2 regions of the uncultured Stenotrophomonas sp. genome follow, and region 2 is predicted to be linked to the other one. Evidence: riboswitches for the same ligand, from Rfam matches in the RefSeq annotation. Region 2 holds a riboswitch; the other holds the start of a gene.
The links. Region 2 has a riboswitch for thiamine pyrophosphate ahead of thiC (phosphomethylpyrimidine synthase ThiC). Riboswitches for the same ligand answer to the same signal wherever they lie in the genome.
Positions count from the first base shown of each region.

Region 1: linked by a shared signal. The riboswitch ahead of RWO33_RS10845 (TonB-dependent siderophore receptor) and the one ahead of thiC (phosphomethylpyrimidine synthase ThiC) in region 2 are both predicted to bind thiamine pyrophosphate.

Region 1 is NZ_CAUQPH010000049.1:18,932-23,733, forward strand. Features, by position in the region: gene RWO33_RS10845 (TonB-dependent siderophore receptor) at 1-1,908, opposite strand, end outside; TPP riboswitch at 1,976-2,071, opposite strand; gene RWO33_RS10850 (phosphotransferase) at 2,113-3,246, opposite strand; gene RWO33_RS10855 (response regulator transcription factor) at 3,266-3,904, opposite strand; partial or broken gene RWO33_RS10860 (transporter substrate-binding domain-containing protein) at 3,983-4,802, shown strand, end outside.
Region 2 is NZ_CAUQPH010000058.1:15,585-20,386, reverse strand. Features, by position in the region: gene RWO33_RS11760 (ion channel) at 1-568, opposite strand, end outside; gene thiC (phosphomethylpyrimidine synthase ThiC) at 637-2,514, opposite strand; TPP riboswitch at 2,629-2,730, opposite strand; gene RWO33_RS11750 (BCCT family transporter) at 2,813-4,384, shown strand.

The DNA of each region.
Region 1 (4,802 bases), on a different contig from region 2:
CAGGCCGTCGAGGTACGGCAGGGCGTAGTCCACATGCACCGCTGCGCGCACCTCGGGCACGTTGACCAGCTGCTGGCCGTCGTAATACGCCGTGCCGGCATCGCGCGCGCGCGCCTGCAGCAGGCTGGCGCTGGCGTTCACTGCCAGCCGCTCGCTGAGCTGGCCATTGGCGGTCAGCTCCAGCCCGGTGTGCGCCTGGGTGCCTTCCTGCACGAAGGTGAAGCCGACATCGCTGGCATCGGGCTTGGCGTACTGGAACGGTTGGGTGATGCGGAAAAGTGCCGCGCCCAGCATCAGCCCATCGGCGGCGGCGTACTTGACCCCCAGCTCGCGCTGGCGCGACTGCATCGCCGGCAGGAAGGTGCTGCCGTTGCTGGTCCAGAACGGCGCTTCCTGGCCCAGCGAGAGGCCTTCCACATAGCTGGCGTAGACATTGACGCGTTCGCTGGCCTGCCAGATCAGCGCGGTCTGCGGCAGGAACTGCGACAGGCGGCTGTGCCGCTCCGGAACGCCACGCTTGTCGTAGGCGCGCTCGTCGAGGCGCACGTAGCGACCACCGGCCAAGAACTGCCACGCATCGCCCACGTGGATGCGGTCCAGTGCGAACAGCGCGCGCTGCCAGCTGTCCAGGCGCCGCGCCGACGGGCCCGGCTGCAGCGGCGAAGGTGCGAACACCGGCACCTGCGCATCGGCGATGTTGGCGGTGCCCACGTATTCGTTGACGTTCTGGCGCTTGTCCACGGTGCGGTGGAAGGCGCTGAGCCCGACCGACAGTTCATGCCGCAGCGTGCCGGTGGCGAAGCGCCCGCGCAGTTCGCCGCGCGCTTCGTCGTTGACCCGGGTGTCGTCCGGGCTGCGGTAGTCGTAGATGTCGTAATCGCCATTGGGGGCGAAATAGTTGCCCGGCACGCTGCCGTCGGCACAGCCGGCGGCGTAGTAGCAGCCGTAGGCGAAGGCGACGTTGTCGTCGATCACCGAACGGCTGTGGCCCACCGACAGCCGCGACTGCCATGCCGGGCTGAAGTCGTAGGTGTGCAGGGCGGTGAGGTTGTTGCTGGCGATGCCCACCGGCTGCTGCCACGGCTGGTGGCCAAGCATGCGGCTGCGGTCCACGCCCCGCGGCAACGCGCTGCCGCCCAGCAGCTGGTAGCCGCTGGCCGAGCGCTGCGCGCTGGTCTGGTAATTGGCATCCACTTCCAGCTTGCCGCGCTCGCCGATCAGCCAGTCGGCCGCCACCGAGTAGAAGTCGCGGCGGCCATCGGCGTGGTCGATGTACGAGGCGCTGTCGTCCCAGGCCGCGTTCACGCGCACGCCGAAGCGCGGCGTGATCCAGCCGCCCACGTCGGCGGCGACGTAGCGCGAGCCTTCCGAATCGGTGGCCAGGGTGACCGTGCGCACGTTGGCCGGGCGCTTGCCGACGTAATTGATGATCCCGCCCGGGGCCATCACGCCGGCGGCCAGGCCGGCCTCGCCTTTGAGGATTTCCACCTGCTGCACGTTGTCCAGCGCCAGCCGCTGTTCGCCGGCGATGGACAGCCCGTTGAAGCGGTAGCCGGTGGCCGGGTCCAGCGCGAAGCCGCGGATGGCGACGTTCTGGTAGTAGCCCACCGGCGCGTAGCTGTCACCCAGCGAGGCGTCGTGCCGGGCCAGTTCCGACAGGGTGCGGACCTGCAGCTGGTCCAGCAGCGCGCGGTCGAGCACGTTGACCGAGGCCGGGGTGTTCTTCCAGTCGGCGCTGCCGAAGCTGCTGGTCGGTGCGGTGCTCGCCGTGGGCGTGTTGGCCTGCACGCGGACCGCGGCCAGCTCGGTGGGCGAACGCCGGTCCGCGCCGGTGTCGGCTTCGCTGGCATGCAGGGGCAATGCGGCGCAGAGGGCGGCGGTCAGCAGCGTGAGGCGGTAGCGGTTCATTCGATTCGTCATCAGCCAAAGGAGACGAAGCGAAGGCACGCACACGCACCGGCCCGGAACGGGGGTGCGGCTGCTGCTCAAAGCTCCCTACGCCGGTGCAAACCGGATCAGGTTCCAAGGGACTCTCTCAGCCTGGCAGATCCAGGCACCCCCGCTTCAGTGGTCATTTTCACACCAATCGGCGCCCGTGGCGAGCCCGCCGGCTCAGGCGGCGGCGTGCAGGGTGGCCAGCAGCGCCCGCCCGGCGGTGCTGGCGAACCAGTCCGCATGGCCCAGCAGGAAGGTGTGCCAGGCCACGTCGGCATTTGCCGAGGAGCCGGTAACCCCTTGGAAATACTCGACTTCGGACAGGGCGAAGTCCAGGTGCACCAGTGGCAGCAGGTCAGCCAGCAGGTGCACCTGGGCGGCCGACAGTGGCCGGACCTGGCGGTAGCCGTGCAGCAGCGCCAGGGCGATCTCGGCGTGCGCCACCGGCCCGGTACCGCCTGCATCGAGCCAGGCAATGGCATTGCGCTCGATCGCGGTGGCCAGGTCGAACAGCGCGCTGGCCGGGGAGGCCAGGCCGAAATCGAACACCGTGGCCACCCGTGCCGCCGCGCCCTGGCCGTACCAGAGCAGGTTGGACACATGCCAGTCGTTATGCCCCCACAGCACCGGTTCGGTCTGCAGGCGGTCGGCCAGCGCCGCGTGCCAGGGCAGCACCGCGCACTGCAGCTCCTGCTGCCACGGCTGCCGCGACAGGTACGCGGCCAACCCGGGCCGGGCCGGCAGCTCGCTGCGCAGCCGTGCCAGCGGGTCGGGCGCGCGGATCAGGTCGTCGCGGGCCACCAGCAGGTGGGTACCACGCTGGGGCGCATGGTAGTCGGCCGCGGCCAGGTGCAGGCGGGCGAGCACGGCGCCCGCTTCGAGCGCATGCGCGGTTTCCGACGGGGGCGTCCAGGACGGGCTGTCGCGGTACAGGTCCTGGCCCGCGCCCTCTGCATGCAGTTCGTAGGTCCAGCTGTCGCGTTCGATCGCGGTGGCGCCGTGCCGGGTGTGCAGCACGTCCACGACCGGCAGCCCGGCGGCGGCCAGGTGGGCGATGAAGCGATGTTCCTCGCCCAGCAGCGCGGCCGTGCGTACGCTGGCGTGATGGCGCTTGACCAGGTAGCGGCGCGGGCCGGACCGCACCAGCGCCGCAGCGGAAAACGGCCGCGGACTGTGCCAGAGCACGTCGCAGCCGTCGTCCAGCGCGGGGTAGTGGTGGCGCAGCCAGGCCAGTTCGGCTTCGCTCAGCGCGGGCCAGTCGGCGGCAACCTGGTCGTTGGCCAGGCCCTGTACACGGTGGTCGGTTTCCATCGGGCGCTGCAGGATCCGCTCAGAGCTTGTTGTCGCGCATGTAGTCGAAGAGCTCGGCATCGCCCTTCATGCCGAGCTTGAGCATGGCGTCGCCCTTCTGGCGGCTGATGGTGCTGACGCTTTTGTGCAGTTTCTTGGCGATTTCCTTGACCATCAGGCCACTGGCCAGCAGGCGCAGCACTTCCACTTCGCGTGGCGACAGCGCGCGCGTGCGGTCGTCGCCGATGGACTGGGTACCGACCATGTCGATGCGCTCGCGCAGCTTGCGGCTGACATAGGACTGGCCGCGGTGCACGGCCTGGATCGCCACCGGAAGCTCATCCATGGTCGAGCTTTTGTCGACCAGCCCCAGCACCCCCACGCCCACCACCATGCGCAGGATGCCCAGGTTGTGGGACACGCTCAGCATCAGCACGCGCAGGTCCGGGTACAGGCGACGGATCTTCTCCAGCATGTCGATACCGTCAGGCTTGTTCGACGCCGGCATCGAGTAGTCGGTGACCAGCACGTCGCACTCCTGCTCCTTCAGGATCTCGAAAAGCTCCTCCACGCTGCTGGCTTCGGCCACCACCACGCCCACGCCACTGGATTCGATGGCGGCTTTGGTGCCAACCCGGACAACGGGATGGTCGTCGGCAAGGATTATGCGCAAGGTCATGGAATAGTATGGCCTGGTAGGCAGCGGCCCCTTGGGGCACGCCGCAGTGGGCGGATCACTCCTGGGAGAACAGACAGCATGCGTACCTCGGTTGTCCGCTGGCTGGTCGTGCTGGGGCTGGCGTGGGCGCTGGGCAGCGCCGCCATCGCGTCACCTGCACCTGCGCCTTCACTGTCGCCGCGCCAAGCCGACTGGATCGAACGGAACCCTACCATCTTCTTGGGCCTGTACGACAGCGGCTGGCCACCATTCGAATTCATGCACAACGGCCGCGCCGACGGGCTTGGCTACGACTACCTGATGCTGCTGACCCGGCAGCTCGGGGTGGACGTGAAAGTGCGGGTGTATCGCGATTGGGCCGATGTGCTGGATGCGGCGTGCCGGGGCGAAATCGACGTGGTGATGAACATCACCCTGACCCCCGACCGCACCCGCTGCATGGTCTATACCGGATCCTACGCCGATGCCCCGCTGGCGCTGGTCGGGCGGCTCGGGGACACCCGGATCTCAAGCGACCCCGACCTGGCCGGGCTGAGCGTGGTGACCGAACAGGAGTTCCTTACCCACGACCAGGTGCGGGCCCGGTTTCCGGCCGCGCGGCAGCTGACCGCGGCCAATACCCGTGCCGCGCTGCTGATGGTCGCCCAGGGCCGGGCCGACGTGTACATCGGCAATGCCCATGTGGCCAACACCCTGATCCGCCAGGAGGCGCTTGACGGGATCGCCCTGCTGCGGCCCAGCGACCTGCCCCCTGAACGCCTTCATTTCGGCGTGCCCAACAAGCACCAGCCCCTGGCCGAAGCGCTCGACAGCGCGCTGTCCACGGTCACCGCCGCCCAGCGCGAAGCGCTGTACAAGCGCTGGTTGCCGCCGCTGCAGTGGTCGGCGCAGTCGCGCC
Region 2 (4,802 bases):
GATGAACCGGCACCACATCGCTCAACCCCACCCCGGAAAGCAAACTGAAGCTCAGATAAAGCAGCTCCATCCACGTGCGCAGTTCAGTTTCACTGGTGGCCACGAAGCTGCCCGGATACCACTGCTGGCAGACCGCGAAGGCGAAGGCGAACGCCCACGCCAGCAGGGTGAAGGTGGCCCCTGCGGCGAACAGCTCGTCGCGGGTGACCTTGTGGTCCTGCAGCATGTAGGCGATCAGGCTGCCGGCGGTATAGAAGTAGAGCAGGCACTCCAGCAACTGCGCCGTGGTCGCCAGCGCCGGTCGCCCGAGCAGCGCGCCGCTGATGGAAAACACCACCGAGGGGATGGCCAGCAGCAGCGCCACCCACATCCCCAGCGGGCTGCGCCGCACCACCCACAGCGCAAGCCCCAACACCGCGATGCCGAATGCGCCAAACAGGGCACGGCTGGCACCGGCCTCATCCATCGCCGGGTACAGCAGTACGCCCAGCAGCTGCACGCCCAGCAACCACGCCGACGGATGCCGGCGGGCAATGGCCAGCCATTTGGTGGTGCGTGCGATTGCCATGCCCGGTGTCCCCTGCCCCTCTGCGGTGGCTGGAGCTTACCGGCTGCCCCGCCGACGCGGAATGACGATCATTCCCTGCGGTAGACCTGCGCGCCCAGCGCACGGAACTCGCTGGACTTCCCGGCCATTCCCGCCGCCAGCGCCTCCTGCTCGTGCAGGCCCTGCCCGGCCGCGTAGTCGCGCACGTCCTGGGTGATCTTCATCGAACAGAAATGCGGCCCGCACATCGAGCAGAAGTGGGCCAGCTTGTGCGCGTCCTTGGGCAGGGTTTCATCGTGGAATTCGCGCGCCTTCTCCGGGTCCAGTCCCAGGTGGAACTGGTCTTCCCAGCGGAACTCGAAGCGCGCCTTGCTCAACGCGTTGTCGCGCACCTGCGCCCCCGGGTGGCCCTTGGCCAGGTCGGCGGCATGCGCGGCGATGCGGTAGGCCATGATGCCGTCGCGTACGTCCTGGCGGTTGGGCAGCCCCAGGTGTTCCTTGGGCGTCACGTAGCAGAGCATCGCCGTGCCATACCAGCCGATCATCGCCGCGCCGATCGCGCTGGTGATGTGGTCGTAGCCGGGCGCGATGTCGGTGGTGAGCGGTCCGAGGGTGTAGAACGGGGCTTCCCCGCATTCGTGCAGCTGCTTGTCCATGTTCTCCTTGATCAGCTGCATCGGCACGTGGCCGGGGCCCTCGATCATGGTCTGCACGTCATGCTTCCAGGCGATCTTCGTCAACTCACCGAGCGCTTCGAGCTCGCCGAACTGCGCCGCGTCGTTGGCGTCGGCGATGCACCCGGGGCGCAGGCCGTCGCCGAGCGAGAAGGTCACGTCGTAGGCCTTCATGATCTCGCAGATGTCCTCGAAGTGCGTGTAGAGGAAATTCTCCCTGTGGTGGGCCAGGCACCACTTGGCCATGATCGACCCCCCGCGCGAGACGATCCCGGTGACCCGGCGCGCGGTAAGTGGAACGTGGCGCAGCAGCACGCCGGCATGGATGGTGAAGTAGTCCACGCCCTGCTCGGCCTGCTCGATCAGGGTGTCGCGGAAGATCTCCCAGCTCAGCGCTTCTGCGCGGCCATCGACCTTTTCCAGCGCTTGGTAGATCGGCACGGTGCCGATCGCCACCGGCGAGTTGCGCAGGATCCATTCGCGGGTTTCATGGATGTGCTTTCCGGTGGACAGGTCCATCACCGTATCGCCGCCCCAGCGGATCGCCCAGACCAGTTTTTCCACTTCCTCGGCGATGCCCGAGGACACCGCGCTGTTGCCGATGTTGGCGTTGATCTTGGTCAGGAAGTTGCGGCCGATGATCATCGGCTCGCTCTCGGGGTGGTTGATGTTGTTGGGCAGCACGGCGCGACCGCGCGCGATTTCCGAGCGCACGAACTCCGGAGTGATCGTGGCCGGGAGCGCGGCCCCGAACGACTGCCCCGGGTGCTGGGCCAGCAACGCCTTGTCGCGGACCTGCTCCAGGCGCTGGTTTTCGCGGATCGCGACGAATTCCATTTCGGGGGTGATGATGCCGCGCCGCGCATAGTGCATCTGGGTGACATTCGCACCGGCCACGGCACGCCGTGGCTGCAGCCGAGCCGGGAAGCGCACCGCGTCCAGGCGCGGGTCGGTTTCGCGCGAGCGCCCGAACGCCGAGCTCAGGCGTGGCAGCAGTTCGGTGTCCCCGCGCTCGGCCACCCAGCCGGCGCGCAGCGGCGGCAGGCCGGTGGAGAGATCGATGCGGATGTCCGGATCGGTGTACGGCCCCGAAGTGTCATAGACGGTCAGCGGCGCGTTCTCTTCGCCCCCGAACAGGGTGGGCGTGGGGGTCAGTGCGATCTCGCGCATCGGCACCTGCAGGTCGCTGCGCGAGCCCTGCACATGGATCTTGCGTGAGCCGGGAATGGGTCGCGTGACCGATTCGGACAGCTGCTGGGCCTGTTGATGCAGGGCGGAAGGGTGTGCGTTCATCGGGCATCGTCCTGGGTTATCGGTGCGAGGGTTCGCACGGCATGGGACGAAGCGGCGGCGCACGGCCGGCGCACGACGCGCGGTTTCCAGGCGGGGGCTGGGTCGGCGCGGTGCATCGGCTGTTGCGAAGCTTCCCTACGCCGGTATCAACCGGATCAGGTTCGAAGGGACTGTCTCAACCGTGGCCACATGGCCGCGGTACCCCCGCTTCGGGGCGGATTAGACCACAGGCACGCCCGGTTGCGCAGCCAGGTAATGTGAACAGCGGGGTCATGCGCCGTTGGCTAGACTGCCGCGCATGGTATTTCGACTCTCCATCGCGCTGGTCGTGCTGCTGGTGCTGGCTGCCGGCATCGCGCCGGACCCGTTCAACGAGGTCGTCCGCGGCGGCCTGGTCCACATGATCCGCAGCGCCGGTTGGCTGTACCTGCTGGTGGTGTTCATCACCCTTTCGTTCCTGCTTTACCTGGCCTTCGGCCGGCTGGGGTCGCTGCGCATCGGCGGCGAAGATGCCGAGCCCGACTTCTCCAATGCCAGCTGGATGTCGATGCTGTTCGCCGCCGGCATGGGCATCGGCCTGGTGTTCTGGGGCGCTGCCGAACCGGTCTCGCACTTCGTCACCCCACCCGAAGGCCTGGCGCCACAGAGCATGGACGCGGCGCGCGCCTCGATGCGCTATGCGTTCTTCCACTGGGGCCTGCATCCCTGGGCCATCTACGCGCTGATCGGACTGGCGATGGCTTGGTTCCAGTTCAACCGCAACGGCCGTGGGCTGATCAGCGACCTGCTGCAGCCCCTGATCGGCGCGCACCATCGGGGCTGGATCGGCACCGTGGTCAACGTGGCCGCCGTCGTAGCCACCGCAATCGGCGTGGCCACTACGCTGGGCTTCGGCACCATCCAGATCGCCGCCGGGCTGGAGCGCGTGTTCGGCATCCACGCCGGCGCGCCGCTGCAGCTCACCATCATCGCGGTCGCCTTCGTGCTGTACATGGCCTCCACCGCCAGCGGCGTGCACCGCGGCATCAAGTGGCTGTCCAACTTCAACCTGGGGCTGGCCGCCGTCCTGCTGGCGCTGGTACTGGTCCTGGGCCCCACCGCCTTCATCTTCGACACCTTCACCACCACCATCGGCTCGTACCTCAACCAGCTGGTGACCATGAGCCTGCGCATGTCGCCGTTCTCGGGCAGCACCTGGGTGGCCGACTGGACGATCTTCTACTGGGCATGGTGGATCGCCTGGGCGCCGTTCGTGGGCTCGTTCATCGCCCGCGTCTCGCGCGGCCGCAGCATCCGCGAATTCGTGCTTGGCGTGGTGATCGCGCCCAGCGTGCTGGGCTTCCTGTGGTTCTCGGTGTTTGGCGGCACCGCGCTGTGGTCGCAGATCTTCGGCCATGTCGACCTGGTGCAGGCCCTGGCCACCGGCTACGAGACCGTGCTGTTCACCATGTTCGACAGCCTGCCGATGCCCACGGTGCTGTCAGTGATCGCACTGGTGCTGCTGATGATCTTCTTCGTGACCTCGGCGGACTCGGCGGTACTGGTGCTGGCCAGCATGTCCACCGATGAGGCCGGCGACCCGCCGCTGTCGCGCAGGATCACCTGGGGCGTGGCGATCGCCTTGATCGCCGCCGTGCTGCTGCTGGCCGGCGGCCTGGACGCGCTCCAGGGCATGATCACCATCGCCGCCCTGCCCTTCGCACTGTTGATGCTGGCGGTGATGTGGTCGCTGTACCGCGTGCTGGACATGGAATACCAGTTGCAGCACCGCCGCGCCAGACGCGCGCGGCAGATGATGGATGCGTGGATCGAGCGCGAGATTGCCGCGCAGGAAGAGACGCGCGATGAGGCGTCGCGGGCGGATACGTAAGGGATAAGAGCAGCGTTTCAGTTCATCCGTGCAGGGCGGCCGTCGGCCAGCCACGCTCCGGGACACGCCGTAAACCCGTCCTTGGGGGCTTGGCAAAAAGATCCATGTTTTTGACAGTCCCTCCGGTGGCTACCCGCCGGCCGCCCTCGACAGATGGTCGCATGCGGATGCAAAAGGCAGCCACGCAGGGCGTGGCTCTACGCGGTGGGTTCCCGAACGAACGCACGGAACGCGCGACCGCCCGGTAGCACATGGAAATGATCGGCACCGCCTTTGATCTTCCGTGGCCAGCAGCACACCGTCGAGGGTCGGCGGGGGCGGGTTTGCGGGACTATAGAAAACATGGATGTTTTCTACAAGCCTCCACGGACGGATTCACGGCGTGTCCCGCAAACCCCCACCCGCCGGCCCTGCTCGG